DNA from 4 places in the Paenibacillus sp. FSL E2-8871 genome. Region 1 is predicted to be linked to each of the others. Evidence: predicted binding sites of a transcription regulator. Region 1 holds the regulator's gene; each other region holds the start of a gene.
The links. Region 1 encodes Rex, which represses fermentation and respiration genes when NADH is low (regulators of the CRP and FNR family bind a similar motif). Its sites were predicted from a motif close to TTGTGAAATATTTCACAA; they were not measured.
Positions count from the first base shown of each region.

Region 1 (8,155 bases):
CCACCATAATACATTTCTTCAGCAGCTGCTCCACCAAGTGCAATCATAATCTGATCTTCGAGATAATCTTTGGTGTACAAATACTGCTCTTGCTGAGGATTATGTCGCACATAACCAAGGGCTTGCCCACGCGGAGTCAGCGTAACCTGACTAACGCTTCCGGGACGAAGGAGCTCTGCCATGATGGCATGTCCCAATTCATGAATGGCGACTCTCTTTTTCTCTTCATGATTTGTTTCTCTATCCGTTTTTTCACCCATCATTACCTTGTCAATCGCCATCGACAGATGCCGCTGCTCCACTTTCGTCAAGTCCTCACGCATCATATAAATCGCAGCCTCATTCATGACACTTTCAAGCTGAGCACCGGAAAAGCCATAGGCTTCTTCAGCGATTTTGTCGAGACTCACCTCTGTATGAAGAGGCTTATTCTTCGCATGCAATTCGAGAATCGATTTGCGGCCCTTTTTGTCAGGCATGTCCACTTGAATATGACGGTCGAAGCGTCCAGGACGTAACAATGCTGAATCAAGCATTTCTTTCCGGTTTGTTGCAGCTACCAGCAAAATACGCGGAGTTTCGTTATTATAAATACCATCCATCTCGGTCAATAGCTGATTTAAGGTCTGATCATATTCACGTTGCTGACCGCCTTCGCGCTTACCGCCAATTACGTCAATTTCATCAATAAAAATAATGGCACTTTGTTTGTTCTCCTTAACAGCACGGTTACGAGCATCCTTGAACAAATCGCGGATCCGACCAGCCCCGACACCAACATACATTTCTACAAATTCACTACCTGATGCAGCTACGAATACGGAGTTTGTATAATGCGCTGCTGCTCTGGCCATAAGGGTCTTACCTGTTCCTGGAGGGCCAGTGAGCAGAATCCCTTTCAAAGGACGAATCCCAAATTTACTAATCTCCTCGTGCCGGATCAAAAAATCGAGTGCCTCACGAAGCTCTTGCTTCGCATTGTCTTGCCCACCAATTTCTTCAAAAGTGAGCTTTGAAGGCCCTTCCTTCTGGCGTTTCTTCCCCGCACCAGCGTTCACCGTAAGCCCGCCACGCAAATGAGCAATTATAAGTAATGCAGTAAGCATTCCAGCTGCTATAACAATCGGGAATATATTAATACCTAAAAAAGCCATGAAAATAAACAGCACAGGAATAAATCCGAGTAAAATTTCTTTAAGGTACTTAGGCATTATTCCATACCCCCAAGGTCGCAGGTTTTCGCGGCAAAATAATAAATTTGCTTTCTTTTCCATTACTCAAGCTTACGTACACATTGTTGTCGTCGATATCAGTAGATGCTATCACATCTTTAAATTCCGTATTTTGCTGTTTCAATCTATCAAGTTCTGTAGGTATAATCGTATATTTACGGCTCTCCATGGCTTCAGCTACAGAGAACATCGCTTTATCCCAGTAATCATCCAATAGTTCACTTGAATTTTGCTCCACATCGAGTTTAAGTTTACGTCCTTCAATCACTGATTTTCCTTCTTTGGATACATACGATACTAGATCACGTAAATTCGTGCCCGGCTGCAAATCAAGTTTCAAAGTGACCTCATCGCGGTTAATACTAATATGTGAAGTATTTACTCCCTCAAATCCGGTTACAATCTTTTGGAGCGGTTCCTGTAAAGCAAACTGACGATATAAAAAGAATCCTCCGAATAATAGCATAGCCGACAGTAGAGACGTTATCAGTACAGGTACAAGACGTAATTTCAAGAAACGTCCTCCTCTCAAAGATGAAAAAATGTAAACAGAATGATCCAAAGTCATAGCTGCTAAGAGCTCATCAGAGCCTGACGTTCTACTAACACTGTTCTAATTACAAACAGTAGTATATCACAGGTGTATATACTATATTGAAAAAAAGTGTGAAGATATTTAAAATTTTATTTTTTAATTATTTCCATTTTATTTAATTTATTGATTTAATTCGACAAAAAAAGGGCTGTTACTCTTAAATAACAGACCTTTTTTCGTATGAATCTTTAAATCCCAATATATAAAATCTACTCTTATAGTATATCACAATTCGTGTACTTATAGTATATCAAATAATATGTCATTTTAAAAAACAAGCGAACCATAAATGGTCCGCTTGTTTCTCCTATAATGCTTTTGTTTAATTTAGCGGCTAGGTAAACTGTAACCTTCACCCATTCGAGCCCCATCTGAGAACCGATAAAATTGATAATAATATCGACCGCTTTGTTTATAAAAAAGCTGCCAAGCATACTCCCCGTTATATACTCCTGGCAACAACCGCTCAATGCTGATGTCCGGAAGATCGGCTTTTATAAGGCTACGCATTTTCGCTTCAGAGGTCCCTTTACTTAGTTCTTCAGCATATACTGCGTCGGTTCCTTCAGCAAACTTCCCATCTACAGTAAAACGTACCCAAACCATCAACTCGGTCCCGGCTTCATTCTTCCCTGTTAAGACCCAGTACACCGCATTATCATCCCACACGGATTTCTGCGCTTTGGTTACCTCTGTCAGACCAGCACTGGTTTTAGCGACATCCTTAGCGATATCTCGCTCGTTCCATTGATCTTTCATAATATAAGCATAGAACTGGATAAGTCCGAACAGAAGGAGCAGAATCAGAACTGACCCCAGGAGGATCCATTTTTTCCTTTTCTTCAAGGTACAGCTCCCTTTCTAGTAATATATCTTTTTTGATTATATAACACACCTGTGTGTTTATCCAAAGTTTCATATCCAATTCAATGATCTAATTATCAGAAACACAAAAGGCTGTAACTTTGCAATCGCAGAAAGTCACAGCCTTTCAGTTATTCGTTATGATCTTAGACTATCGTTTAAGCAGTCCATCAAATGATTCTTGCGCCTTACGACGGATTGCTTCCTCATCTAGCGTTACACATTCTCCATGTTTTACAACCTGTTTACCATTCACCCATACATGCTCAACGTCCTTGGCGCTGGCAGAGTATACAGCATGAGACAACAGATCTGTGTGTGGTAGCATATGCGGCTGGTCTATATCAATCGCGATAAAGTCCGCTTTCTTGCCAACAGCGAGTCTACCCACATCATTTAAAAAGATAGACTTTGCGCCATACTCTGTAGCTATACGCAGCGCTTCCGGAGCTGGAACAGCCGTCGGATCACCACTTACACCTTTATGGATGAGGGCTGCAAGACGCATCTCTTCAAACATATCCAGGTTATTATTGCTTGCCGCACCATCTGTACCCAGTGACACCTTCACACCAGCCTTTAGAAGATCCGTAACCCGAGCCACTCCACTAGCCAGTTTCAGATTACTTCCTGGGTTATGAGACACGCCTACATCATGACGAGCCAGTATCTCGATCTCTTCATCATTCAAATGAACGCCATGAGCAACAATAGACGGACGAGTGAACATTCCAAGCTTCTCTAAATGCGCTACAGGCCGAAGTCCGTAATCCACCACATTCTGCTCCACTTCGCGTTTGGTCTCGGACATATGGGTATGCATCGGTAAATCCAAATCATGTGCCGCTTGTACAAACTTAACAAAGAAGTCCGGTGGGCAAGTATATGGGGCGTGTGGCGAGATCATCGTCGTAATTCTGCCGCCAGCCTTACCATGCCAATTTCGTGCAAAAGAAATCGCTTCCGCAAGCTTGTGATTTTGTACTTCCTCTGGGCATAATCCGATTACGCCTCTCATCAGTACGGAACGGATGCCTGATAATTCGACCACCTCTGCTACTCGGTCCATATGATCATACATATCCAAGAAGGTTGTAGTACCACCTTTTAGCATTTCCAGTACCGACAAGGAGGTTCCCCAGTATACATCTTCTCCAGTGAATTTCGCTTCCATTGGCCACATCTTCTCTTGAAGCCACACCTGAAGTGCTAAATCATCTCCATAACCACGAAGCAATGACATTGCGGCATGGCCATGTGTGTTTACCAGACCTGGCATAAACAGCAGACGACTGCCATCAACAACTTGCACATCATCTTCCATTAAAGGCTCTTCTTTTCCTATGTAAGTGATCAAATCATCTTCAATAGTCATGTATCCGCTCAGAACCGGCTCATCCGTTCCCGGAATAAGAAAACGCCCGCCCTTAATAATCGTTTTACTGCTCTTCATTTCCGCTTTCTTCCTTTCCGTCTTTCAAATAATAAGCAAGGCTTTGCAAATCCGTTGTAAAATCGGCAGCATGAACACGGATATTCGATGGTGTTTTTAGAATCACTGGTGCAAAATTCAAAATCGCCTCAATGCCAGACTCAATGAGAATATCTGCTACATTCTGCGCTTCTGAATCAGGCACAGTAATTATCCCAATTCGAATACCTTGCTCACGAACCGTCTGACCAAGCTCCTCCATCGGTTGAACGGTAAGAGAGTTGATTTTCCGCCCTACCTTAGGTGCATAGGAGTCAAATATAGCGGTAATCTTCATAGTATCTTTCAGATAAGCATTGTAATTAGATAATGCATGTCCAAGGTTACCAGCACCTACTAAAGCCACATTCAATTGTTGATCCAGCTTCAGAATATGACGGATTTTTTCAATAAGATAAGTTACGTCATACCCGATACCTTTTCTACCAAAGTCTCCAAAATAAGCTAAATCTTTACGAATTTGAGCAGGATTTAAATCAAGTTTTTGTCCTAGTTCTTGTGAGGAAACGGTTAATATTTCACGTTTCTGGAGATCATTCAAGAAACGCAAGTACACAGGAAGTCTGCGAACAACGGCTTCTGATATTTTATCCGATTTCATAATTTACCTCCTAATTTAAGTGATATTCTGTTCAAATCCTATCGAAATATCTGCACCTCGTCTCAAGGAAGAGCGGTATTCTTATACCGCCCTTCCTTGTAGAGTGATTAATAAGATCGATGACGTTCTTTTCAAGAAACGCCTCCGTCTTCCAACCACTCCGCTATACGAGGAACCATTTGATCCGTAAGCATATGCTCCATTTTCGGGCCAGGCAACGAATAGAGGAAATACTTCCCATAGTGAGATTCTATCACCCTTGTGTCATACACAATAACAATACCCCGATCTTGCGCTGTCCGTACCAGCCTCCCAAATCCTTGCTTGAAGCGAATAACCGCCTGAGGAACAGACAACTTCATGAACGGATTCTTTTTCTGGGCTTGTAATAACTCAGACTTCGCTTCCGCTAGAGGGTGGTTTGGCGGTTGAAATGGGAGCCTCACGATGGCCAAGCATGTTAATGCTTCACCTGGAATATCTACACCCTCCCAAAAGCTGCTTGTTCCTAATAGTACAGAAGCTGCACTGTCCTGAAAACGGCGGATCAGCTTGCTACGGCTGCCCCCCTCCACGCCTTGACCTAGCACCGTGATCTCTTGTGAGGCTAGAGCCTCTTTCAGAGGATCGTAAACCTGGCGTAGCATCTTGTAAGAAGTAAACAGGACAAGCATCCGCCCACGTGTTGTAATAGCTGCTTCTGCTAGTGACTGTACGAGTGTATCGACAAATCGGGCATCGCCTACACTCCCCTTCACACTAGGGAAATCCCGCGGAATAACTAACAGCGCCTGCTCCCGATACTTAAAGGGAGAAGGCAGGAGTGATGTCATCAGACGCCCCTCTTCCGCAGCTTCATTAAGTCCGAGATTATCAATCATAAACTGGAAAGATTTATCGACAGAGAGTGTCGCCGAAGTTAGCACGATACTTTTCTTCTTGTCGAAAAACAGCTCCTTAAGCTGAGTACTAACATCAACAGGAACGGCATACAGCTGTAGCGATTTACTGCGATAATTTCCATTCGCCTCCAGCCAATATACTACATTCTCATCATTTAATCCCATAAAAAACCGTACTTGCTCACGTATAGAAGCTAAATCCTTAAATAAGCCGCTAATATCGGTAACTAGACTATCTGAGGAAGATTGACCTTCTTGATCTCGCATCTCATTAAGCATTTTATCACCTTTACGGATAATTTCGCTTAATGTCAGATTCATAGTATTCTCTAAAGCAACCAATTCATCCCAATCTTTCGGTTTACGGGTAGGAAGTAGCCGCATGACTAACTGGCCGGCTTCTCCCGCCGCTGCATCGCTACGTTCCGGCAAGAGGCTGAATAGTTTATCACTAAGCAGATCCCAGGTTTCTTTTACGGTAAGCAGGTCCGGATAGATTCTATCGATCACTCCGCTCCATTCAGAAGCTTCCTCACTGCCTGATGACTGAAGCATTTGGCGAAGTGTAGGAAGTTGGCCATTTCGACTATCCTTATAAAGACGCGATAATGTATGTGCCACCGTGAAATGCTTCATATGCATGCCTAAATGCTTGCCAGCCACGTCCTCCAGATGATGGGCCTCATCTATTACAAGATGTTCATAAGCGGGAAGTAGTTGATGCCCAGCCTTAACATCAGCGAAAAGCTTAGAGTGGTTCGTAATGACCACGTCTGCAATACCAGCTTCATGCTTAGCCCGATGATAATAACACTTACGGAACCAAGGACACGAGCGACCCAGACAAGAATCGGTATCGCTTGCCACCGTCTCCCAAAAATCTCCGCCACGTCCACTTAGATTGAGCTCTTCGTCATCTCCTGATTCACTTTGTGTCAGCCAAACGATCATCTGAGCCGCAGTAAGCGCATCTTCCCTCGGACTTATAAAGTCTTTTTTATTAATTTTATGTTCGAACTTACGAAGACACAAATAATGCCCTCTGCCCTTAAAAATTGCAGCTTTAAATGGAAAAGGAACTACCTGCGTTAACAAAGGAATATCACGCTCACGCAATTGATCCTGCAGATTAATAGTATGAGTGCTGACCATGACTTTTTCATTAGTGCGTACGCTTTGGTATATGGCAGGCAATAAATAACCAAGGGATTTACCGGTTCCTGTCCCTGCTTCGATCAATAGATGCTTGTCTTCGGCAAGTGCCGTCATCACCTCATTGATCATAATATCCTGAGCTTCTCGGCTTTCATACTGTGGCAAAGTTTCTTTAAGTCGTTTCGTTACTTCATCCATATAATCTGTAAAAGATAAATTGTGTAGTGGATTCTCAGCATGCTCGTCTCGAGGTGGAGCTAATTCATTCCAGTCTCCTACAGCAAGCGCTAATTGACGATAGAAAGTCAGATCACCTTCGGGCTGAAGCGTCTCCGCTTCCCGTTCACGCAGCAGACCATCAAAATACCAACCCAGATCACTATCCTCTTCCGTAAACAGCTCACAGAGTCTCTGAATCGTCAGCAGAGGCAAATCGTAGAGCTCCTCCAGACATTTCAGCAATACAAGAGCAGTTGCGAGTGCATCACTGTCTGCCTGATGCGGACGATCATGCGTCACTCCAAAATGTGCACTAACTGATCCTAGTTGATAGGATGTGAGGGAAGGAAAGCAGATTTTCAGAAAATCAATCGTATCTAAAATCCGCCCTTGAAATGGTAAATACCCACATCGGTCTAAAGCATTTTGCAAAAAATGGAAGTCGAATGCGACATTATGCCCTACAAGCACAACATCATCCAAGAGTGGGACAAGCTCCATCATCATCTCATCCAGCTCAGGTGCATCCTTTACATCATCGTCGGTAATCCCCGTTAGACCAGTTATAAAAGGAGGTATCGGCGTTCCGGGCTTGACGTAGGAACCATATACCCGGGAGATGGACCGGTCTTCTTCTATAATTGCAAGGCCAACCTGGATAATTTCACCCACGGATTGGGTTCCCGTTGTTTCGAAATCAAGCACGGCAAATTTCATTATAATTCTATTCCCTTTCAATTGAGACTCTTAATCAGCATAACAGAAGTTGCGAAAAAAGGCGATGCACACCACTGGTTCAGGGGATGCATCGCTTGAATGAAAATGCGGAATAATAAACCGTAAACGTAATAATTTACAATAATGAAACAAGCTGATTTCCGAAATGAAGCTTACCTCCTCGGCGGCGGCAAACCTCCAAATTAACGGTTGGTTCAGGAAGTGCCGGGTCAAGTTGCAAAGAAAGGCCAAACAGCTCCTGCGCTTCATTGAAACGTTCTTGAGAGGCCCTGATGCAACCTAAAGCGTTATAAACCATTGCCTTCAGCTTGGTTTCCCGTATCAAACCGAGCATATGGTTCAGATGGCTCCAAGCAG
Region 1 is NZ_JBBOBV010000001.1:2,436,054-2,444,208, forward strand. Features, by position in the region: gene NYE25_RS11195 (AAA family ATPase) at 1-1,211, opposite strand, end outside; gene NYE25_RS11200 (hypothetical protein) at 1,204-1,746, opposite strand; gene NYE25_RS11205 (cell wall elongation regulator TseB-like domain-containing protein) at 2,155-2,673, opposite strand; gene NYE25_RS11210 (amidohydrolase) at 2,843-4,144, opposite strand; gene NYE25_RS11215 (redox-sensing transcriptional repressor Rex) at 4,131-4,784, opposite strand; gene dinG (ATP-dependent DNA helicase DinG) at 4,916-7,777, opposite strand; gene NYE25_RS11225 (tetratricopeptide repeat protein) at 7,914-8,155, opposite strand, start outside.

Region 2 (8,155 bases), 290 kb from region 1:
AATATAGGGGACGGTACAATGATTGGTATGAATGTCACGATTGCTACTCTTAATCATGGGTTACCTTTAGAAACGAGAAATGTAACCTATCCCTCTCCAGTTATCATTGGAGACAATGTATGGATTGGGTCAAACGCTACCATACTGCCCGGGGTGACGATTGGAGATAACTCTGTTGTTGCGGCAGGAGCAGTTGTCACTAAAGATGTTCCAGCGAATACTGTCGTTGCAGGAGTACCGGCAAAAGAGCTTAAAAAAATTATTAACAATTTGTAATACATCTTAAAAACTCAAGCGTAATGCCGCTTGAGTTTTTTCATGCATGTATATTGCATTTCGTTGGTAGGTAATCCAGGCACACAAGCCAAATCGATCATAAAAAAGATTCCCATCAGTGATTATTGGCGGGATATTGTTATATAATCAACCCCATTTCACGGAGTCTATCTTTAATTTTCTTTATACGAGCTTCTTTTTCGGTAGCTTCAGTTAATACCACCACAGATGTTTCGTTATACTTCTTTATAATCCTCTTTAAAGTTAATTCTTTCATATCCTTTTTACTCTGCATTGTAACACGAGGGACAATGGTATGGTTTTCTATGGTTTTGGGATCTGCAGAAATTCGTTCTAGTAAATTAAGTAGAAGCATCAGTCTTTTGTGTCCCAACCTCGGAACTTGGTATAGTTTTTTCCATGTGGAATTTAGTAGGTGATCAAGGTTTATATATCCCTTGGAGTATAGAGCATTTATGAGGCTCGTTAAATTTGGTCCCTGCTCTTCTGCATAAGCAACAGTTACGATACAAGCAATATCCTTACTATAAAGATGCGCTGGAAGTGGGAAAAATTGTATTAATGCCGCATTTCCATCGATGATGTCATTCATGATGATTTACCTCCAATAAAAATTTTTGGTCATTATTCACGTATAGAATTCTGGTGAAGGTTGTGCAAAATATTATTACACTCTGCATTATTAAAACCCAAGTTACTGATCATTTTCTGAACATCAGCAAAGCCCATTGCATGAGCATGTAGAATATTCAGAAGATTTTACTATTTAATAAGTAACAATCGACTCGAATATTCGCTGCTGCGCTTCGTAATCAACACTAAGTAATGGTATGATGTAGGCATCAATTTTATGGGGTGCACTATAATGGATATTCGAATCAAAGAACTGCTTGATGCCACACAGCAAAAATATGGATTGGACAACTACTACTTACACTCTCATGAAATTTATCGCGACGTTACGATACTGGGAGAGACCAACTATTTTCTTAGTATGGAATGGTTTCCTGCACATATGAAGGAATGGAAGGGCGATTACAATCCGGAAGGAACTGCCGTCATCACGATTGACCTACAATCCCGCAACTATAAAAGTGTGATTTTTGTTGGCGGGATATCTTATGCGAATGGGACACCATTCCAAAATATAGATTTTAACGGAGTCATCCGGTGGATTGAAGATGAGGCAAGGATTGTATACGGTAAACAATTCCACTTAGAGAAGGAACAGATTGGAGAATATCATTTTATTGAAAAAATAGGTAGCATACCAGTCACTCCTGGTGGACGGATCGAGCTTCGCTTCGATGCGGAAGGCAGGCTTGTTTTTTACAGTGTATATGGCCAGTTTCCTTCCAGCTCCCTTGTGCACAAAGAGAACTATACTCTCACACTTCAAACGATAGAGCCACAGGCGAGGAAACAACTACAGCTTATAGAATATCCGGTGTACGAGACGAAGCAACTCCTGCCGATCTATGGGATAGAAGAAATCTACATTACAAATGACGGAACAACCACCATCCCATTTGAGTTTATATCAGGTACAAGAGCACGACTGAATATTGATCAAGTAATCCATTGGGAGCAACAGAATACGGAGCTGGAGCCGTTCGAAAGGACGGAGATACGCCTACTTGAGGTAGCTACCATTGAGCAGGCAATAGCTCGTGAGCCGCATCCGGACTCATTTCCTATCACAGACGCAGAACAAGCCGAATGTATAGCCGCAGTCGAAGCTGGTTTAAGCCAGCTCTTTCCGGATGAATCCGGAGAATGGATGTTGAAGACTTTTCAACGGGAAAGAGGACATATTCAGGCAACACTGAGGATGAAGGCGCCAAGTAATCGTATATTCCAGCGTAAGATCCTCCTGTTCATCGATGTGCAGAATTATAAGGTTATAAATTATATGGATAACAAGCCAATGCTCGATATGTTTGATGAGTTCAAGAGCGAAGAGGGGATTTCTGTAAGCCATGACGAAGCTTATGACAAGCTCAAGGGATGGTTCGAATTAACACCCGTCTATGTGTATGATCCTGGGCAGAAGAAGTATGTGCTGTGCGGGAAGTTAGATTGTAATTATGCTGTGAAGGCCATTAGTGGAGATGTGGTGGAGTTGAGTAGTTTGGAATGATAGTGCAAGCTTTCTTATACTGAGTAGGACGAATAAAGGTAATGAAGTATAGTAAGGTGATGCAAATATAATAAAATGAGTAGAACTTACTAATTTTGTGAGTTACTTTGGGAGTTGAAAATATGACGACAGCTACAGGAACCAAGGAAAATCCTTGGAAATTAAAGACACCACCGCAAACATCCGAGTATGAAATGTACAAGGTCGAAAAAGACGGTAAAGAAATTATAGTTTGCACTGTAGGGAAAACGGTTTTGCATTATGACTATCGCTGTATTGAAGATCTGCACGCCATGCTTATACAAAATGGTGATTGGATGGAGTTAGGAAGTGCTGATGAGCAAAAACCAGCAAAAGAAGGTACCGTTGAAGCATGGGGGCGTTCACCTGAAAACCCTGTTGGCGGTTGGTATGGATTAAAGAAGGGACTTCGGGGGCGATTTGGAATGTATATCCCACCGTTGCTCGAAGAATTGGGTCTTGCGGAAGTAGAGCATAATCCAAGAAACAATCGGATGAAAGCGATCTTGTAAACGAAGGAGAGCCTAAAGGCTCTTCTTTTTTTTGAGCTATGCCCCTAACCTGTGGTCTTTCATACACATTGCAGTGATTACTTTAGTTACAAAACGTTTTTTTTAGTTACATAAACTTTCAAGGGCAGGGTCTTTGCCGTTAAGCTGATTGTAAAAATATTCACAAGGGGGCAAAGCTATAACATGAATAAAAAAGTAACCACTGCTCTTATTCTCGTTCTCTCAGTCATGCTTGTTATCACAGGATGTGGCAACAGCAACAGCAACAATGGAAACGGGAACAAGAACACCAGCAAGAACACCAGCAAGATCAACGAGACAAAGGAAACTGAAGCTGTTTCGGGAGCATCCAAAGCTAGCTATACACCGTACGATCAACTAAAAGATAAATATGACATCATCATTATTGGTGCAGGTGGTGCCGGAATGTCTGCTGCACTTGAGGCGAGAGCAAAGGGTATGAACCCGGTTATTTTTGAAAAAATGCCGGTTGCCGGCGGAAATACAACAAAATCATCTTCGGGAATGAATGCTTCTGAAACGAAATTCCAAAAAGAGCAAGGCATTGAAGACAGCAATGATCTGTTTTATGAAGAGTCCTTAAAAGGTGGCCATGATACGAACGATAAAGAGATGCTTCGTTTCTTCGTAGACAATTCCGCAAGTGCGATTGATTGGCTGGATTCTATCGGGATTAGATTGAATAATATCACGATTACAGGCGGGATGAACGAAAAACGCACACACCGTCCTGAAGATGGCTCTGCAGTAGGACAATACCTTGTCAAAGGCTTGGTGAAAAACGTACAAGAACAAGGCATTCCCCTTTTTGTGAACGCCAATGTCAAGGAAATTACCGAAAAAGACGGTAAGGTCAATGGCGTCAAAGTTATCTTTGACCAAACGGAAGAGAAAACGATTACAGCGTCTGCTGTCGTGGTGACAACCGGCGGTTTCGGCGCCAATTTAGACATGATTTCAGGAGTCAGATCTGATTTGGAGGGGTACGTTACCACCAACCAGCCGGGCAGCACCGGTGACGGTATCAAGATGATTGAGAAGCTCGGCGGTACCACAGTCGATATGGATCAAATCCAAGTTCACCCGACTGTGCAGCAGGAAAAATCCTATCTCATTGGGGAGGCTGTTCGTGGGGAAGGAGCGATCCTGGTTTCAAGTGTAGGCAAACGTTTCACAAACGAACTGGATACAAGAGATAATGTCACCGCTGCAATCAATAAGCTTCCTGAGAAGTCTGCGTTTCTTGTATTTGATTCCGGCGTAAAATCTCGCGCTAAAGCGATTGAACAATATGAAAAAATGGGCTTCGTTATCGAAGGAGATTCGATCGAGGCTTTGGCAACAAAAATGGACGTACCGGCAGATCAGTTGAAAACTGCACTAGAGACCTGGAACAGCGCGGTGACGAATAAACAGGATGCCGACTTCGGCAGAACAACCGGAATGGATAATGACTTGTCCGGCGCGCCATATTATGCAATTAAAATCGGCCCGGGAATTCACTACACGATGGGAGGCGTGAAAATCAACACCAACACAGAAGTTTTAAATAAAGACGGACAACCGATTCCAGGCCTTTTTGCAGCAGGCGAAGTTACCGGAGGCTTGCATGGTCAAAACCGGATCGGCGGTAACTCTGTTGCGGAAATCATTATTTTCGGCCGCCAAACGGGTATGAAATCCGCTGAATTCGTAAAAGCACAATAAGTTATCCCCCTGCCTCTTTTCGGCTAGGCAAACAAACGCTTGGGCTCATCTTAGCCATGCGTTTGTTGTTTTATTATAACGGTGTAGCGTATAAGGTCATAGCCATCCTTGCACGTATACGTTAGAATGAAGAAAAATTTCCGGAGGGACAGCTGATGAAAATTGGCAAACATACACTTCGGCTGCAAACAACAATTACTTTGATGATTGGTGCAGTTCTTATCATAATGCTGCTAGTGGTCTATGTGCTATTTAGTATAAAGGTTTCCTCACAAACAAAATCCTCGTTGGAACAAAAGGCTGTGATCATTTCCCGTACGTTATCGCGTAACCCTCTAATTATTGAAGCGTTAAACAAATCACGCAGCTCGTCTGAATTGCAAAGCTACACTGAGGAAATCCGATTGTTGAACAATGTGGAATTTGTTGTGGTCATGGATATGAATGCGATCCGATATTCCCATCCGGACAAGGACAAAATTGGTAAGCATTTTATCGGTGGCGACGAAGCCGCAGTCTTGCAGGGGCAGGAAAGCATTTCGGAAGCCGAGGGTTCTTTGGGCCCATCTGTAAGAGCGTTTTCACCTGTCTTCTCTGCAAGTGGGAAACAATTAGGAGCGGTGGCAGTAGGGATATCACTGGGAAACATCAGACTTGCCATAAGAGAGAACGTGGGAATCCTTTATTGGGGATTGCTTATAGGCAGTCTAATAGGGGCTGCGGGAGCATTTCTGCTGGCACGTGTTATCAAAAAAATGATGTTTGGCATGGAACCGGCCGCTATTGCTAAGCTTTTGGAAGAGCGTAACTCCATGCTACAGTCAGTTAGGGAGGGAGTCATTGCCGTTGATAAAGAGTCACGTATTACTTTGATTAATACAGAAGCCAGGCGTTTGCTTGCAGCCATTGGCATGCAGGATGATCCCTTGAACCAGTCGGTAGAGAGCTTTTGGCCATCACTGCGGATGAATACAGTGCTCAAAACCGGTGAAGCCAGCCAGGACTTGGAGGTGGAGCATAGCGGTGTTACGTTACTGGCAAACGTGGTTCCCATTCATGTAAAGGGAGCTGTAGAAGGTGCAATTGCCACATTCCGTGATAAGACGGAGATCAGCATACTTATGGAAAGGTTATCTGGCATCTCCTTATATGCTGAGGCATTGCGTGCCCAGGCGCATGAGTTTATGAACAAGCTGCATGTAATATTAGGATTAACACATATGAAAAGGTATGATCGGTTGGAGGCGTATATAACAAGTACTGTCACAACAACACAGGCAGAGATGGGAACGGTGGTGAGACAAGTGAAGGACCCTGTGATGGCGGGATTTCTATTGGGTAAGCTGAGCCGGGCCAGAGAAGCCGGAGTTCGACTGGTGCTTCTGGAGGATGGGGTTCTGCCGGAGCCTAGCGATCCGGAACGCTCCTGCCAACTCATTACGATAGTCGGTAATCTTTTGGATAATGCAATGGAAGCGCCGGAAGGTAGAGGCAGCAAATATATTCATTTCAGCTTTCAATATCAGGATAAGACGCTGGTAGTTACGGTTAGCGATAATGGAAGCGGTATCCCAGATGAGAAATTGCCGCTTATTTTTCAACAGGGGTATTCGACAAAAGGAAATGACCGAGGCATCGGCTTGTATCTGGTTGAGCGGAGCCTTAAAGCTATGGGAGGTAAGATTGTTTGTGAAACAGGAAAGGGAGAAGGGACTCGATTTACGGTTAGTTTACCCTATCGAGCAAAGAGTGATGGTCAATGATTAGTGTATTGATTGTAGAAGATGATCCGATGGTAGCCGAGATGAATAAATTCTATCTGGAGCAAGTGGAAGGTTTTCAGTGTAAAGGCTGGGCAAAATCAGTGGGTGAAGCTCTGATCAAATTGGCAGATGAGTCTTTCGAGCTGATTCTGCTGGATATTTACATGAAAGAGAGCAATGGATTGGAGCTGCTGTCCGCTCTCCGTCGAGGCAGTAAACGAATAGATGTGATTATCATTTCAGCTGCGAGCGATAAGGACAGTATCCGAGACGCGCTTCAGAACGGTGCAGTCGATTACCTTATCAAACCGTTTGAGTTTCAACGCTTTCTCGCAGCCCTTTCCGCCTACAAGGAGCAGAATTTTCTGTTCCGCAATCAGGATTCCCTGGATCAGTCTGAACTAGATAAGCTAACCGGGTATAGGAAAGAGCCCTCGGCCGTTCAGGATTTATCCAAGGGCTTTACCCGGCATACATTGCGGACGGTCTGGAAAGCGGTGGAGACCCATAATGCAAATTCCTTTAGCACTGAAGAGATTGCAGTTAGTTCCGGAATCTCGCGGGTTTCGGTCGGGAAATATCTTGCCGTCCTCGCAGATATGGGAGCGCTGAACAGTGAATTGACCTATGGCACCATAGGAAGACCTGTACAGCGATATCGCATGTCTTCCCGCGGCAGTTCTGTGATTTCTAAATTCATATAGCCTCTTGGAGTGGGCCGCCGGTTCCGTGTTTTATATGGAATCGGCGGTTTTTGATTGCTTATTTTTGATAGCGCTTACTTTAATAATTTTTATAATTCAATCAATAATTACGTAAAAACAAAAGCGCTTTCATTTCCGCTACTATAAGGCTAGAAAAGAGTTTAGGAGGAAATGAAAAATGCAAAATACGATTCCATCACCTGTTTCCAAAGGAAAGGAAGGTCCCCTGCCAGAAAAGGCTGCCTTCATTCAAAAATGTAAGCAATTTAAGGTCGGTGTCTTTCCGCTCCCTGTGTATCTAGCTCTGGCAGTGGTCATTCTTCTTGCAAGTGTGGCGGGGAAGCTACCGAATGACATGATTGGAGGATTCGCTGTCATTATGGTTCTGGGTATTCTGCTGAGTGATATCGGTATGAAGCTTCCCTTGTTGAAAAATATAGGCGGCCCCGCAATCATGGCCCTTATGATCCCATCCCTGCTGATTTACTTGAATTTGTTCAACTCTACTGTGACAGACGCTGTCACCACATTGATGAAAGAGGCCAACTTTCTGTACTTGTACATCTCCATCCTGGTGAGTGGCAGTATGCTCGGCATGCACCGCAAAACATTGGTAGCGGGTATTACGCGGATCTTCATCCCGCTGATCGTCGGGACGATTGCAGCGGTTCTCGGCGGACTACTGGTAGGAACGCTCACAGGTTATAGCATGTATCATACTTTCTTCTTTATTATCGTACCGATCCTTGGCGGTGGAATCGGTGAAGGCATTCTTCCTCTCTCGATTGCATACTCAAGCATTCTGGGTGGACACGAAGCGGGTTATTACGTATCGCAGATGATCCCGTCTGCAATTATCGGCAACGTATTCGCCATCATTGTGGCGGGCTTCCTGAAACGTCTGGGCGAGAAAAAGCCCCATCTAAGCGGTAACGGTACACTAGTCAAATCCGGTGACGATCTACAGCATGACAATCCGGATAGCAAACC
Region 2 is NZ_JBBOBV010000001.1:2,142,458-2,150,612, reverse strand. Features, by position in the region: gene NYE25_RS09965 (sugar O-acetyltransferase) at 1-276, shown strand, start outside; gene NYE25_RS09960 (hypothetical protein) at 416-889, opposite strand; gene NYE25_RS09955 (hypothetical protein) at 1,163-2,437, shown strand; gene NYE25_RS09950 (DUF6855 family protein) at 2,560-2,970, shown strand; gene NYE25_RS09945 (flavocytochrome c) at 3,154-4,698, shown strand; gene dcuS (DcuS/MalK family sensor histidine kinase) at 4,854-6,461, shown strand; gene NYE25_RS09935 (response regulator) at 6,458-7,165, shown strand; gene NYE25_RS09930 (2-hydroxycarboxylate transporter family protein) at 7,344-8,155, shown strand, end outside.
Region 2: the regulator Rex is predicted to act here: its motif matches at 3,119-3,136, upstream of NYE25_RS09945 (flavocytochrome c).

Region 3 (8,155 bases), 2.7 Mb from region 1:
TGGAATGCATCAGTGTCCTATATTTACTACGATCTGCTGGATCTGAAGTCACTTTTCCATTCCTATGTTCCACTCCAACCTGAAGTACTAATGAAAATTCGTAAGAATTCATACATACAGCTAAGAAGCTATGCCAGAAGTCTAGATAATCCTGTAGTTCGTGGCGACGCCTTTCCAATCTTGTTCTTAGCGGTTTCCCTTTATAAAGAGGCTTTACGCTGTGCAATCACTATTGAAGGTTATCCGTATCCCTATGACAAATGGCTTGTTCCCGTAGCGCAGCAAACGGTCGTAGGTCGAAAGATTTTGGAGTGTGCAGGCGATTTTTGGAGTTATCTTAGAGAGGATGAATCCTTTGCTCCCATGTACCAGGAGGACAATAATTTTGTCAAAATGGAAAAACAATTTCGAAAGATACTTTTGGAGGAATTCCGCCTGCGGGGGATCGATGAACCTTGGTTAATAGAGTGGTGGAAGTTTTTGGATGAATAAACGGAGTAATGACGCTGACTATCCTTCTTGATTACGGTAAGGTATACTGGAATGAACTTTTCAGTAAGAGGTGATTAAATGGCTGGGACAGTCTCTATATTAGGCGTTCCTTTTTCAAAACTAACACTAAACGAGACAACACTTCATCTAACAAAACATATTCAATCCGGAGATCCGAAGCTATTTCATTTGATTACGGCGAACCCGGAAATTACGATAACAAGCCAATCGGATGAGCTGCTTCGAACCATACTCCATGAGGCAGATTTGATTACTCCTGATGGGATTGGCATTGTGCTGGCATCGAGAAGAAAAGGTGACCCTATAGCTGAACGAGTTACGGGGTATGAACTACTTCTTGAGCTGCTCGCACAAGGGAATAAGCTGGGCTGGAGCTTTTATTTCTTAGGCACGGATGAGCATACCAGCTGTAAAGCGGTCGAAAAGATTACAGAGCTATATCCGAATGTGAAAATTGCCGGAAGACATAATGGTTTTCTTGCTAAAGAAGAGGAACCGGCCATTGTGGCAGAGATTCAGCACGCACAGCCAGATTTCCTGATTGTCGCGATGGGGGCTCCATACTCTGACAAGTGGGTTTATAAGCATAAACAGGCGCTTTCTCAGGTTAAGGTTGTGTTTGGCGTGGGGGGAAGCTTGGATGTTATAGCGGGAAAAGTGACTCCAGCCCCTGCGATATGGAAGAAGCTCAATTTGGAGTGGCTGCATCGACTCTTATTCGCACCTGTGGCCAAAGGACAAAAGTCGCGCTGGCGCAGGCAAGCAGTTCTTCCTAAATTCGTGTATCGAGCTATGATTAGGAAATAAGGTACAGCAGTAAATATCGTCTTTCACTATTTCTGCAATTTGTAGAAATAGTGAAAGACTTTTTTTGTTATCGCTTTACAGGAAATATGCCCTAAGTATTTAAGAGAGAATATTGGCTGGAACAATTCCAATATATTACTGATTGCTTTTTTAAGAATGTTGTAATAAAATCTTATCAAGATAATAAATTATTATCAAAATAGAAAAGACGTAAAACGAAAGGAGTGAGATGCTCACATGTTAGAAGATCGCAGCTGCCTGGAGTCCTATTTTCCAATCGCTTCTTTTATTGCTTCAATTATAGGTTCAAAATGTGAGGTTGTTATTCATGATATAAGCAATCCAGAGCGTTCAATTATTTTTATTGAGAACGGATACATTAGTGGGCGTAAAGTAGGCGATAGTTCAACAGATCTCGTGCTTAAGCTGTTGAAAGATGAGTCCTACCGTGAGCAACCGTTTATTGCTAACTATAAAGCGCGTGGTTCGCAAGGTCAGGTATTTCGCTCCGCTACTTATTATATTAAAAACAGCAGCAGCGAATTGGTCGGTATGATGTGTATTAACATTGATGTCACGCATATGGAGGTTGCAGCTGAGTGGATACAAAACATTTTGCAAGGAGGATCAACACTTCCACCAGTACCGTTAATACCACAACAAGAGGTTGTAGAGAAGCAGACGGAAGAGTATTTACAAGGAAACGTAGATGACCTACTCCAGCACATGATTGATTCGGTGCTCGGTAAAATTAATGTCCCGGCAGAGCGATTGTCCTCGAAAGAGAAGATTGAACTTGTGAAAGTACTTAACGAGCAGGGCGTGTTTCTACTTAAAGGCGGAGTTTCTCAAGTCGCTAAGACCTTGATGATATCTGAGCCAACAGTTTATCGTTATTTGCAAAAAATTAAGTGAGAATAAACAGAACTCTCAAGAGAGGAAGTGGGCTAGATGACATTAGACTTTGATAAGGTTGTTAGCCGATATGGGACCAATTGCGCTAAATGGGATGGTATGGCGCAAGTTTTGGGCAGAGAAATGATAGCGCTTTCCGTCGCGGATATGGATCTTCAAGCCCCTCCACAGGTGATAGAGCGATTAACGGAGATGGCGAAGCATGGCATATATGGATATACCGATCCTTTTCCACCTTATTATGAGGCAGTTCAGGGATGGATTAAAAAAGCTTACGATTGGGAGGTTCCGCAAGAATGGATCGTGTTTTGCCCTCGTATTGTGCAAGCGGTTTCTCTGATCATTCAGAACTTCACTCAACCAGGTGATCAAGTGTTAATCCATACTCCAGCCTATCAGCCGGTTGCTAAATCGGTAGAACTAAATAACCGCGTATTAGTGGAAAGTCCACTTCGTGAAGTAAACGGGCGTTATGAGATCGATTTTGCTGATATGGAGTTGCGGATGCAAGCAGGGGTTAAAATTGTACTGCTCATCTCACCGCATAATCCGGTTGGACGAGTATGGACACGAGCTGAACTAGAACGAATCGTTAGCTTGTGTACAAAGTATGATGCTTATATTGTATCGGATGATATTCATGCCGATTTTATCCATGAAGGCCATGAGCATACGATAATCGGGAAGATATCGACTGAGGCAGAGCAGCGATCCTTTATCTGTACCTCCCCAGGGAAGACCTTCAATCTTGCAAGCCTTGAAATTGCTAACATCGTGATTCCGAATGATCAGCTGCGTGAGAAATTCAGACATTGCTTACAGCAAGCAGGCTGTCATAACCCGACCTTTTTTGCAGTACCTGCATTAGAAGTGGCTTATACGGAATGCGATGAATGGCTGGAAGAATTACGAGGGTATATCACGGCCAATATCGATTGGGTGAAAGCTTATATAGCTGAATATATGCCTGAGCTTCGCGTGATCGAGTCAGAAGGAACCTATCTATTATGGGTTGATTGTAGGGCAATTAGCACCAACGAAGCAGAGCTAAAGCAGTGGATTGAGTCCGATGCGAAGGTTAGTGTGAGCTTTGGAACAGGTTTTGGGGCATCAGGAGAAGGCTTTATTCGCTTAAATATTGCAACGCCACTGCCCATGTTACAAGAAGCTTTTCATCGGCTGTACCGAGCCTATCCATTAAAAAATTCATAATAAAAAAACTTTTTATCAATGACCTTGAAAGACCTCGTTAGTAGCCTTTCTCAGATCCGTATCAAGGGGGATAATAATCATGTCCAAATCAGAAACACCAAGAGTCAAGAAACAGCCGACGATGTTCTTAGCGCTATTGCCGATTATTACGATGATTGTGCTACTTAGTTTAGGGTATGTGTTGTTTGAATTACCACCAGAACCACTTATTATTACCTCAGCGGTTGTTGCTGGTATTATCGCGATTATTCTTGGTTATAGCTATAACGACATACTAGAATCTATCGCTGGTAAGATCGCGAAAACGATGCCCGCCATTCTTATTCTGATCATGGTTGGTTTTATGATTGGGGCATGGATGGTTGGTGGAACGATTCCGATGATGATTTATTATGGATTGAAAATTATTAGTCCACAATTTCTGCTTATTACCGCATTTATTGCGACAGCTGCCGTTTCGCTTTGTACGGGCACATCTTGGGGGTCAGCGGGAACGATCGGGGTTGCTTTTATGGGTGTTGGCGCGGGTATGGATTCAAACCTAGCAGCAGTGGCTGGTGCTGTAGTTGCAGGTGCTTATTTTGGTGATAAATTGTCACCGCTTTCAGACACAACCAATATTGCGGCGTTAGCAACAGGTGTCAATCTATATGAGCATATTGGACATTTATTGTATACCACAATTCCTTCCTTTATTGTCGCAAGCGTTGTTTTTATTATTACAGGCCTAAACACAGATGCCGCAGGTGCTATTGTTCCGGAGAAGGTTGGAATAATCATGGGATCGTTGAATACAATTTATGACTTTAATCTGCTGCTTATAGTACCCGTATTAATCATCTTGTATGGTTCAATTACGAAGAAACCGACAATACCGGTCATGCTGATCTCTTCTATGTTCGCTATGGCTAACGCACTTGTATTCCAGGGATTTACTTTGAATGATGTCGTATCTTCTGTTGTTAATGGATTTAATATTTCTATGGTTCAAGTAGCTGGGTTTGATTCTGCCAACGTTATTGAAGATGTACCCCGTCTTCTAAATCGTGGCGGAATGAACTCCATGATGGGTACACTTCTCATTTGCTTCTGTGCAATCACGTTCGCTGGAACCATATCTCTGACGAAGTCCTTGGAATTGATTGTTAATAAGCTTTTGAAGTTCGTCCATTCCACAGGTTCAATGATCGTAGCAACAATTGTTACAGGTCTTACGATGATCGGAGTTACAAGTAATGGTCAGGTATCCATCTTAATGCCAGGTGAAATGCTGCGTGAAGCATATATCCGTCGGGGCTTGCACCCGAAGAACTTGGGACGTACCATCGAGGATTCAGCGGCGATTACCGAGCCTATTCTGCCTTGGACAGCTGCAGGTGCTTATATGGCAGGTACACTGGGTGTTGCAACGCTAGATTATTTACCTTGGGCTGTTCTCTGTTGGACAGGAATAATCTTTGCGACGATATGGGGCTTCACGGGATTCGGTATCGCGAAGTTAACGCCAGAGCAACAGGCAGAAATGCTAAAGGAATATGACGGTAACACTAATGAACAAGCGGGATAAAGGAGTCTTTTAAAATGACAAATATGCATAAAGAAACTGTAATAACAACGGATGCACCAGGTGCAATTGGACCTTACTCTCAAGCTGTAAAGCTTGGGAACGTCCTATATACTTCAGGACAACTCGGACTAGACCCGGTTAATGGGACTTTTCCTGCTACGGTTGAGGAACAGACGGAACGGTCGCTGCTGAATGTCAAAGCCATACTGGAAGCGGCGGGTACAAGCATGGATCAGGTAATAAAGACGACCGTTTTCCTAAAGGATATGAATGATTTTCTTAAGGTGAATGAGATTTATGGAAGGTTTTTTGCTCAGCCATACCCTGCTCGCAGCGCTGTTGAAGTAGCACGTCTGCCTAAGGATGGGCTCGTAGAAATTGAAGTTATAGCTTATATACCATAAGTGATCCAGTAGCGCTCAAATTACGGGTTGCTTTAGAATTTCAGATAGTTAAGCCTGCACACCCTGTATGGAAAAAGGATTAGAAAATAAGGCAGATGGCCGCCCTGGAAAGGGTGGCTTTTTTTGAGTAGTAAGCTGAGGAAATATTGAAATTAAGAATTTTTATGATAATTTAAATGAAAATATTCATGGAAATGTAACAGTAACCATAACTAATTACATAAAAAACTTCCCAAAACAGCATCTTTGCGTTATCATAAATGTGAAAACATTCACAAAGGGGCGTTATAAAGATGAAGAAGACAACAAGTACTGCTCTCATTCTCATTCTCTCTGTCATGCTCGTAATCGCAGGCTGCGGTAACAGTAATAGCAACAGCGCAGGTAATAGTAATGGCAACGAGAACAAAAGTAAGGTAAATGAGACGGCCAAAAATGATAAAGCTGAAGCCGTATCAGGTGCATCAGAAGCTAGTTACACACCACTGGATCAATTAAAAGATAATTATGATATCGTTATTGTTGGTGCTGGTGGTGCAGGAATGTCTGCTGCACTGGAAGCTAAGGCCAAAGGCTTGAACCCTGTTATTTTAGAAAAAATGCCGGTTGCAGGTGGGAATACAAGTAAATCCTCCTCAGGAATGAACGCTTCCCAAACGAAATTTCAAAAAGAGCAAAGCATTGAAGATAGCAATGATAAGTTTTATGAAGAGACACTAAAGGGCGGCCATGACACGAACGATAAAGAGATGCTTCGTTTCTTCGTTGACAATTCCGCAAGTGCAATCGATTGGTTGGATTCGATCGGAATCAAGCTGAACAATATTACGATCACAGGCGGCATGAGCGAAAAACGCACCCACCGTCCAGAAGACGGCTCTGCGGTAGGCCAATACCTTGTCAAAGGATTGGTTAGAAACGTACAAGAAAAAGAAATTCCACTGTTTGTGAACGCGGATGTTAAAGAAATTACTCAAAAAGACGGTAAGGCTAACGGCGTCAAAGTACTCTTTAACCAAGCTGATGAAAAAACCATTACAGCGAAGGCAGTTGTTGTAACAACAGGTGGTTTTGGATCCAACATGGATATGATATCAAAAGTTAGACCTGATCTGGAAGGATACGTAACGACTAACCAAATCGGCAGTACCGGCGACGGCATCAAGATGATTGAGGCACTTGGCGGAACCACCGTTGATATGGATCAAATCCAGGTTCACCCAACAGTTCAACAAGAAAAATCTTATCTGATCGGGGAAGCTGTACGCGGCGAAGGTTCTATCCTCGTGAATAGCGAAGGCACACGGTTCGTAAACGAATTGACTACACGTGATAAAGTTACCGAAGCGATCAATGCACTTCCTGAAAAAGCGGCAACGCTTGTCTTTGATTCCGGCGTCAAATCACGCGTGAAAGCAATTGAACAATATGACAAAATGGGCTTCGTGATCCAAGCGGATACCATCGAAGCATTGGCGAAAGAAATCGGTGTTCCAGCCGATAAGCTAAAAGCGACACTTGATACTTGGAACAGCGCGGTAAAGAACAAGAACGATGCTGAATTCGGCAGAACAACAGGGATGGACAACGATTTATCCGCGGGTCCTTACTACGCTATTAAGATCGCCCCAGGGATTCATTACACCATGGGCGGTGTGAAGATCAATACGAACACAGAAGTATTAAATAAAGACGGCGCTGCTATTCCTGGCCTGTATGCGGCTGGTGAAGTTACAGGTGGATTGCACGGTCAAAACCGGATTGGTGGTAACTCTGTAGCTGAAATCATTATTTTCGGCCGTCAAGCAGGGATTAAATCTGCTGAGTTTGTACAAGCACAATAAGATTTAACTGCTATTCTGGTTAAAACAAAAGAACCGCTTGGGCTAATTGAAGCCCGGGCGGTTCTTTGTTTAATCTCTCGTTTAAAGTGAGTGGAGTGACCTCTATTCAAAAAGCTACTTCTCGCTTTTAGCTTGTTCTTCTCGCATCCACTGTGACAGCTGGCGTTTGAGTTTAAGGAATTCCGGGGAATCCGTAATCTCATCGCGGCGTGGCCGTGGAAATGGCACATCAACAGTATGTAGGATGGAGCCGGGGCGACCCGAGAATACATAAATACGATTCGAGAGCAGCAACGCTTCTTCGATGTTATGGGTAATGAATAGCACGGAGCGGCGATTCTCCTCCCACAGCTCCAGCAGCCAGCGCTGCATTTCACTGCGAGTTAGTGCATCCAATGCGCTGAAAGGTTCATCGAGCAGCATCAACTCCTGCGGAGCCAGCAATGCTCTGAGAAAAGCAGCACGCTGCTGCATCCCACCAGACAGCATATGCGGATAAGCCTGTTCGAATCCATTCAAACCAACCTTGGCGAGCCACTGGCGCGCTTCTTCACGAGCTCCATCCTGCAGAGCGCCTTTAATTTCCCCGGCTAGAAGTACATTATCTTCAATCGTTCGCCAAGGAAAAAGCGCAGGCTGCTGCGGCATATAACTGATTTCACCACGTTGACCCGTAACGGCTCTGCCGTTCATGCGGATCGTTCCTGCATCGGGCTTCACTAGTCCGCCGATCATATGGAATAAGGTGCTTTTTCCGCAGCCGGAAGGACCGACGATCGAAACGAACTCTTGCTGCTCTACCTTAAGAGAGACGTTGTTAAGCACGTTCGTCTCGCGGCGACGATGGGTGAAGGACTTGGAGATGCCGCTTACTTCAAGAGCAGGTGGTGCAG
Region 3 is NZ_JBBOBV010000001.1:5,096,460-5,104,614, forward strand. Features, by position in the region: gene NYE25_RS23080 (nucleotidyltransferase domain-containing protein) at 1-492, shown strand, start outside; gene NYE25_RS23085 (WecB/TagA/CpsF family glycosyltransferase) at 571-1,320, shown strand; gene NYE25_RS23090 (helix-turn-helix transcriptional regulator) at 1,558-2,235, shown strand; gene NYE25_RS23095 (MalY/PatB family protein) at 2,272-3,447, shown strand; gene nhaC (Na+/H+ antiporter NhaC) at 3,527-5,014, shown strand; gene NYE25_RS23105 (RidA family protein) at 5,029-5,418, shown strand; gene NYE25_RS23110 (flavocytochrome c) at 5,712-7,262, shown strand; gene NYE25_RS23115 (ABC transporter ATP-binding protein) at 7,377-8,155, opposite strand, start outside.
Region 3: the regulator Rex is predicted to act here: its motif matches at 5,679-5,696, upstream of NYE25_RS23110 (flavocytochrome c).

Region 4 (8,155 bases), 2.1 Mb from region 1:
AACGTATAAAAATAGGGCCTCTTTGGGGAATTTATTAAAAGTTCCCTAAGGAGGCTATTATAATGAAAAAAAGCTGGATTGCACCTCTTCTTATCGCAGTTATGCTCTTGTTGGGGCAACAACCTTGCTCCGCTAATGGGTTAGTTCAACCGCAGCCCGAGGCTCCGTCCAGATCTGATTCGGAACAGAAGCTTCCAGATCAGGATTCCCGCGAGCTCATGTACAAAGACACACTGATGCTCTTTCTTTTACCCCATATTGAGAAAAAAATGGCTGAGATTTATGCGCCACTTCTGACGATAACTCCGACAGTGTATCCTTATTTAGTAGAAGTTACAGATATGAAGAGAGTGAATGGATTTCGTCGGTTTGATTTCTTAATTACACTCAACATACACCCTACAGTGGGTCCGCATCTTTCCGTTGGAGAGGATACTATGACTTTTAGAATCACTCCTGGTCCTAAGGTGAAGTTAGAATCATTCAAGCATTTGAGAGACCCGCGTAAGTCTGACCTTACTCCAAATTATCAGAATATCTTAAGATAATGCGGTAATTAACTCTTGCAATCACAATTTCGAACGCTTACCCAGCTAACCACACACTCCGATCTATGGGGTGTTTTTTTTGTGTCTAGAATGGTGGTGGATTATTGGCATGTATGGTATTATGAAAATAGTGGTTATATTGATTTTAGTTACTAAATTCAAATTATGAGGTGTGAGGATTGAGTGATCATAAATTCGGAGACGAACACAGAGATGAAATTTTAAGTGAATTCAATTCTATAATCACAAGTGATATCACAAGTAGCTCTAAGGATAAAGTTAAGGTAGGCGTAGCTACTAAAGACGGGCAGTTAGGGTTTCTTTTTACGAGAGGAGGTCTTCGGGAAGGGGCTGGCAGAAAAAGCACCGGTATAACTAAAAAGGTATCTTTGACGTTACCAGAAAACATCTGGCAGGAAATAGAGCAGGCTTGTGAGGAACAGAACGTATCTCGCTCCCAGGTATTTCGGAACATTATTGAGGCACATTTTGCAAAGGAATCTAAGGAGAGTTAGGTGAGGTCTTTGCTAATCCATGTGTCAAAAGATTCTCTTAGCACTGCACTACAAGCAGCCTTAAAAGCTATATCCGCGAATAGTTCCTCCCGTGTTCTTTCCGGAATACATATTCAGGCGCAAGCGGAGGGTCTGACTTTAACAGCCAGCAATATAAGAATGACCATTGAATATAAGCTTCCTGTGAAGATGGATTCGATGATTGTACACAAACCAGGTGAGATCGTAGTGCCCGCACGTTATTTTTATGAGATCATCCGCAAGCTTGACCCTGGATTAATTAGGCTGGAAATCGCAGAGACATTGATTCTAAATATCCAATCGGGCTATACTCAGTTTCGTTTATGCGGGATGGACACTGCAGAATTTCCGAGAATTCATTACGTGGATCATCCAAACACCCAAAAGATACGCATGAAGAACACACTTTTGAAGCAAATATTTAAACACTCGCTCAGCATGTTGTTGAAAACGTAGAAGATTACGGAGCAAGTCCTTTATATGTCATTATACCGGGCAGCACCCTTGAGGATCTTTTAAAAATAATAAACGATGATGAGGGCAGCAGCACCCAAATCGAGATAGGTCAGAAACAAATCAGATTTATTTCTGATGGCTTGAGGGTTCAATCTGCGCTACTTGAGGGCACTTATCCCTATGTTGATAATTTAATTCCACAGGTATATATATCCGAAATGATCGTTAAGACAGAGCGGTTGTTACGTGTGGTTGAACGTATTGCTATATTGGCTGGTGAAAGTGTAACGATTGGTGTACATCCCTCCGGTATACTTCATTTAATATCCAGGACGGCCGACGTGGGTGAGGCAAAAGAGGAGATTCCATTGGAGTATCTAGAAGGTGAATATTTTCGAGTAGCTTTTAACGGAAAATATATCAGAGACATCCTTCGGGCGATCGATAGTGAGACGCTTAGAATAAGGTTTGCTGGAAAAGAAAGACCACTGGTGATACAGCCTGTAGACATGACTTCGTCCACACTTTTTTTAATTACACCAATGAGGACGCAGGATGGAGGATAGGCATATGAGCTTGCTAAGAAGAGTTCTTTTTGCTGAAAAATATTATATTAATTACTTGGAGGGATGATCTATGAATCTGTTTCAGATGGGATCAAAGCCGCTTGGGACCGAACGAATCACAGCATTTTTAGAGGATAATTATGTGAGTATCGGCTATCCCGGAATAGGGGATTTGGAGAACATCAGTAAAGTGGAGCTCCGTGATCGGATGATTCACACATACCAATACAGTGAGTTGGAGCTTATTGAACATATACAAGCCATTCATCTGTTCGTACATACGATGCAGGATGGCGATTATGTGCTGGTGTGTGATGGCGATTGGGTACATCTAGGTGATCTTGGCGATTATTTTTACAATGAATTATTTGACGCACCAGACATCGGTACATGCCATCGACGTGGTGTAACTTGGCAGAAAAGTCTTCCTATAACCGATCTAAACGCAGGGATAAAAGAGTTTCTTAGCAGTAGTGGAGTGGTCAAACAGTATAAGGGGCCGATGCCTAGTGCTCGTGTGGATCTGTGGATTACAGGTTCTTCTGATTCAGAGCAAGCGATGAGTAATCGAATGCATGTGGATGAAGAGACATTATCAATGGCGCTCGATATTTTGAAGGAAGCTCTTGTTAGTGAGAACGCCGAACGACGGGAACGAGCAGCAATTGCAATTCTTCAGTATGCTAAGTAGTGAAGAAAGATTTAAGCTCCACATCCTTAGTAAAAAAGCGTTCCATCCGAACTTCAAATATTGGATGAAACGCTTTTGTTGTATCTATCGATATCTACCAATAACCCTCAGATAAATTCAACGAATTCATTGACCGGTTTACGATAGCCACGTGGTCTGATTTTATGTTTCTTGTCTTTGCCGATAGTGATCAGCATAACAGGTACCATATGATCGGGTAGATTTAAAGTGGATTGAATTGCTTCCGGATCAAAGCCGATCATCGGGCAGGTATCCCAGCCTTTATCTTTGGCAATCAGCATGAAGTGCATGGCAGAGAGTGAAGCATTCCGAATAGCCTCATCTCTTTGGAAAGCATCATTTCCTTTGTATGCATTGTTAATCGTTTCTATCTCTGCATCATAATCCTCTTGACTCATAGCCCCTAAAGCTTTAAGTCCTCCGAAGATTTCTGGGGCTTTCAGATAAGCATTCTTATCCCCGAGTACCACTATTACCGCTGAGGCGGAGTGGATTTTATATTGACCGTAAGCCCCTTTACGAATCTCTTCTTTTAAATTCTCATCAGAAACCACTTTATAATTGGCATGTTGAAGATTATATGCAGATGGAGCCAATCTGGCGTAAGAGAACATTTCCTCTAGTTCATTCTGAGGGATCTTCACCCCTTCAACAAAATTCATAGCAGACCTGCGGGATTCAATCAAATCTGTAAAAGCGCTCATGAGTTATTCCTCCATATGTTATGTATTTGCTTGTTAATTATAAATAAGTGATATTTATAAATGAACTAACTATTAGTTACTAACTCAAAATAGCACAGTTAATTATATTCGTCAATGATTAAATTCACTTCATTTACATTCAGCTCTCTAAGTACTTTGGAATGTCGAAGAATAATTACTATGTTGTAAAATATTGGGATGTAAATTAGGATATTAGGATACGAAAAATTTAAATTGCTTTTATTAATGAAAGGGTGGAAATGTTGAACGATAATAGAGAGCAGTTGATAATTGACTTGCAAAGAATTGAAGAGAACGATTACGAGCTTAGAAGTGGGGAGCAATTAAGGGATTATGTGAAATTGATGCTTGAGTACATAGGAGATCCACAGCCGAAGCTACGAGATGACTTGATCTATTCCACCTTCTACAAATGGGTTAACGAGAAACAATGGTTTAGTGATGCGGAGCTTCGTGAACTACTTTTGATTCTCCTTGACGAGCAGCATTTGTTCTATCACATTGGCAGCAAAGAAGATCAGGCTGTGTTCACAAGAACGTTTTCGGTACTGATCGTTGCGCTGATTCTTCAACGGCATAGGGAACAGGCTTTTTTAGATAGCGCAGAGTTTACAAATGTGAAGGAAGCGCTGATTAGATATTATGAGGAAGAACAGGATTTACGAGGATTTATGCCTGAAGAAGGTTGGGCTCATGCTGCAGCCCATGGCGCAGATGCCTTGGATGAACTGGTACTCTGCTCGGAGAGTGATGCTGCAATAAGGGAAGAGGTTTTGGCAGTCATCCAAAGGATGCTTTACAACGATCAGCACATATTTAGCGACGAAGAAGATGAACGGATCGCTACGATTGTAGCTACAATGATAGATCATCATTTACTTCCACAACAATCTATTGTCGACTGGATTCGCAACTTGGAGCAATGTGGGGGGTGGCCGAGAAGCCGCGGCCAGTACGTTGCTCGTGTGAACACCAAAAATTTCGTTCGTTCTCTGTATTTTAGATTGCTACCATTAAAGAACAATCCGGCAATGGTCGAGGTTTTATTGAAAGCGGAGATGAATTTGAATGAATTTACACAATAAGCATTTAATCATCTATGCATGTATAAAAAATATCGAAAATTATGACTAATTTATTTTAATGTAATAAAAATCACAAAACTTTAGAAAAAATCAAAAACTTTGTGACATTTATAACTTGATAAGTGCTATAATAGAAATATGGCGTTATAAGTTTTTATTTTTTTATTACTATTAAGCAGCAAAGCTTATTTGCAGAGGAGATTCGGATATGTCAGAAACAATCACTCAAACACAACCTGAGCAAGAATCACCAAAATTAGCTGTCACTCAAGAACAAATGAATGTTCTAGAGCAGCTATTGAAGCCTGAAGTTCAGGAGTCGTTAACTGTCTTAGTGGAACAGTTGCCAAAATTAACAGAGCTTGTCGGCGTGCTCACAAAGTCATATGACTTTGTTCAAACTGTTGCTGCGGATGAAGTCTTGAAAAGTGATACGGTAAGTGCAATTAAAGAACTTGCTGAACCAGTGGTTCATTCGGCGAAGAATATGGCAGCTACAGTGATCGAAGCGCAAGATCGTGCGAATGAAAATAGCGATGTGATCGGTGTATTTGGTCTTATGAAGATGATGAAAGATCCACAAGCACAGAAGCTTTTCCGTTTCGTAAATGCTTATCTTCAAGTTGCCGGCGAACGCAGTCAACAGAAATAATATTTTTTATATCTCATTCGTAAGGACGGAGGAAACATCATGTCTAAACATATTGTCATTCTAGGAGCAGGTTATGGTGGTCTACTAAGCGCCTTAACTGTACGCAAGTACCTGAAGAAGGACGAAGCTAAAATTACAGTCGTTAATCAATATCCTACACATCAAATTATTACAGAATTGCATCGTCTTGCAGCGGGTAGTGTTGCAGAAGGTGCTGTTGCTATGCCATTAGCTAAGCTTTTTGCAGGTAAAGATATCGACCTGAAAATTGCAAAGGTGAATTCTTTTTCTGTTGAAAACAAACAAATTACACTATCTGATGGTGTGACATTGTCCTACGATGCTTTAGTTGTGGGTCTTGGAAGCACTACGGCTTATTTTGGCATTCCAGGTCTTGAGCAATACAGTATGGTTTTGAAATCGGCAGCAGATGCTAACAGAATTCATCGTCATATTGATGAGCGTATCCGTGAATATGCGAAGTCTAAAAATCCAGCGGATGCAAGCATCCTAATCGGTGGCGGTGGCTTAACAGGTGTTGAACTTGTTGGTGAAATCGCTGATGTGTTGCCAACACTCACTAAGAAATATGGCGTGGATCCTAAAGAAATTAAACTGATGCTGGTTGAAGCAGGCCCTAAGATTTTACCAGTATTGCCAGATGCATTGATCGAACGCGCAGTGGCAAGCTTAGAAAAACGTGGTGTTCAATTCTTGACAGGACTACCTGTTACGAATGTAGCGGATAATGTCATTGACTTGAAAGATGGTCAAAAAATTATTGCTAACACCTTCGTATGGACTGGCGGCGTACAAGGAAATCCACTGATTGGTGAGTCCGGTCTTGAAGTGAACCGTGGTCGTGCAACGGTAAATGAATTCTTGCAATCCACATCACACAAAGACGTATTCGTTGCTGGTGACAGCGCCGTTGTCTTTGCCGAAGATGGTCGTCCATATCCACCAACTGCACAAATCGCTTGGCAAATGGGCGAATTGATCGGGTACAATCTTTATGCATACTTGAAGGATAAATCATTTGAATCCTTTAGTCCGATCAACTCAGGTACGCTTGCGAGCTTAGGTCGTAAAGACGGTGTAGCCATCGTTGGTGCTAGCTCAACTCCGCTAAAAGGATTACCTGCAACCTTGATGAAGGAAGCAAGTAATATTCGTTACTTGTCCCACATTAAAGGATTGTTTAGCTTAGCTTATTAATTGTATTATTGGAAAACCTGCTCTAATTTGAGTAGGTTTTTTTGTTGATCTCTAGTGGTTTCTACCATGAATTGTTAATGATTGTCCTAGTACGTAGTATTCATTTTTGATATACTATATTGGCTAATATTAACAGGGGAAAATAGGGGAGGATTACGTGATGTTATTCCGACAAAACGATGTCATTCTGTTTCAAGGCGACAGTATAACGGATTGGGGTCGTAATTATGATGATGCTTCATCGCTTGGTGTAGGTTATGCATTGATGGTCGCCGCTCGTCTGGGGCATTTATATCCTGAGAAGAATCTTACGTTCTATAATCGTGGAATTAGCGGCAACCGTGCAGTAGATTTGCAGGAACGCTGGGAGAAGGATTGCCTGAATCTGAAGCCGACTTGGGTGTCCATATATATTGGGATAAATGACACTTGGCGCCGCTTTGATTCTGGTCAGGAAACAACGCCTGAACAATTTGAAGCTGCGTATCGTGACCTGATCGAACGCACGCAGCATTCGCTGGCTGCTAATTTAGTCTTAATCGAGCCATTTGTGTTGCCTGTCCCAGAAGATCGTAGAACTTGGCGCCAGGATTTGGACCCTAAAATTCACATTGTTCGTGAATTGGCACGTGAATATGGTGCATTACTTGTTCCGTTGGATGGCCTGTTTGCTGCGGCATCCGTGAAAGCAGAGCCTGCTTATTGGGCTCCGGATGGAGTACATCCATCACCTGCGGGCCATGCACTTATTGCAGAGGCTTGGCTTAAGACGGTTAGCGCAATTCAAGCTTAATCGTCTGATCATATCACTACATATTTACTTGATTTTATAAGACTAGAACCACTCATTAAAGGAGCAGGTTATAGTCTTTTTTTTAAAATATAAGAATTTATATGCTCCATGCTATAAATTATCCTTATATTTCTCGCTTAAACACTTGCCGTCCTTATAGGGAAGCCGAAGGCATTTATGCTTGTAATGGTTCGGAAAGTCGATTTCTTTAAATTTATGGACGCTGTTATAATTGGGTTATGTTTCTTTTCTTGGAGGTGGTTCGCATTAGGAAATTACTATGGGTTGTACCCTTGTTCTTGGTTGCTCTTTTAAGCGGGTGTAAGAATGATGTGGGCTTCATCAATGCAAGGTGGATCGCCGGAGTGTCTTTAACTCCTGTAACAACTAGTGATCAGAACCAAGTTGATCGACCCGAACATTTTGAGACCCTAATACTGAAGGACTCCGCTCTGATTAAGGCGCTTGCGGAGGCTATGAACAAGAGTGAAAGATTATCAGGTGAGCTAGATTGGGCTCCTGATTTCGATATGGAGCTTGTTTATGGTGATGGCTACTCGGAGGATTATTACATAGCAATAGGTAATGAACTTGGCTATAAAGGTTTATTTACTACAGCTGAGAATAGTGGTCAGGGCTACTCGATTCCGGTGAAGAACGCAGATCAAATAAGACAACTCATCTATGGAACAGCAGATCAGGCGAACATAGAACAGACGGAGTCGCTGGAGTCTTCTGTTAAGGTTACAGGTCCAGTAACGATATCACATAATGATCTCTATCCCTTAACTAATAGAACTGGATTCTTGAATCTGCAGCTTTTAGATGGAACCTACAGTGAGGATTGGACAATACCAGGTCCGT
Region 4 is NZ_JBBOBV010000001.1:341,946-350,100, forward strand. Features, by position in the region: gene NYE25_RS01515 (phosphotransferase enzyme family protein) at 1-2, shown strand, start outside; gene NYE25_RS01520 (DUF3888 domain-containing protein) at 63-548, shown strand; gene NYE25_RS01525 (hypothetical protein) at 728-1,063, shown strand; gene NYE25_RS01530 (DNA polymerase III subunit beta) at 1,064-1,540, shown strand; gene NYE25_RS01535 (hypothetical protein) at 1,573-2,106, shown strand; gene NYE25_RS01540 (hypothetical protein) at 2,177-2,797, shown strand; gene NYE25_RS01545 (nitroreductase family protein) at 2,905-3,522, opposite strand; gene NYE25_RS01550 (DUF2785 domain-containing protein) at 3,786-4,628, shown strand; gene NYE25_RS01555 (DUF1641 domain-containing protein) at 4,837-5,280, shown strand; gene NYE25_RS01560 (NAD(P)/FAD-dependent oxidoreductase) at 5,320-6,498, shown strand; gene NYE25_RS01565 (SGNH/GDSL hydrolase family protein) at 6,659-7,291, shown strand; gene NYE25_RS01570 (hypothetical protein) at 7,657-8,155, shown strand, end outside.
Region 4: the regulator Rex is predicted to act here: its motif matches at 4,687-4,704, upstream of NYE25_RS01555 (DUF1641 domain-containing protein).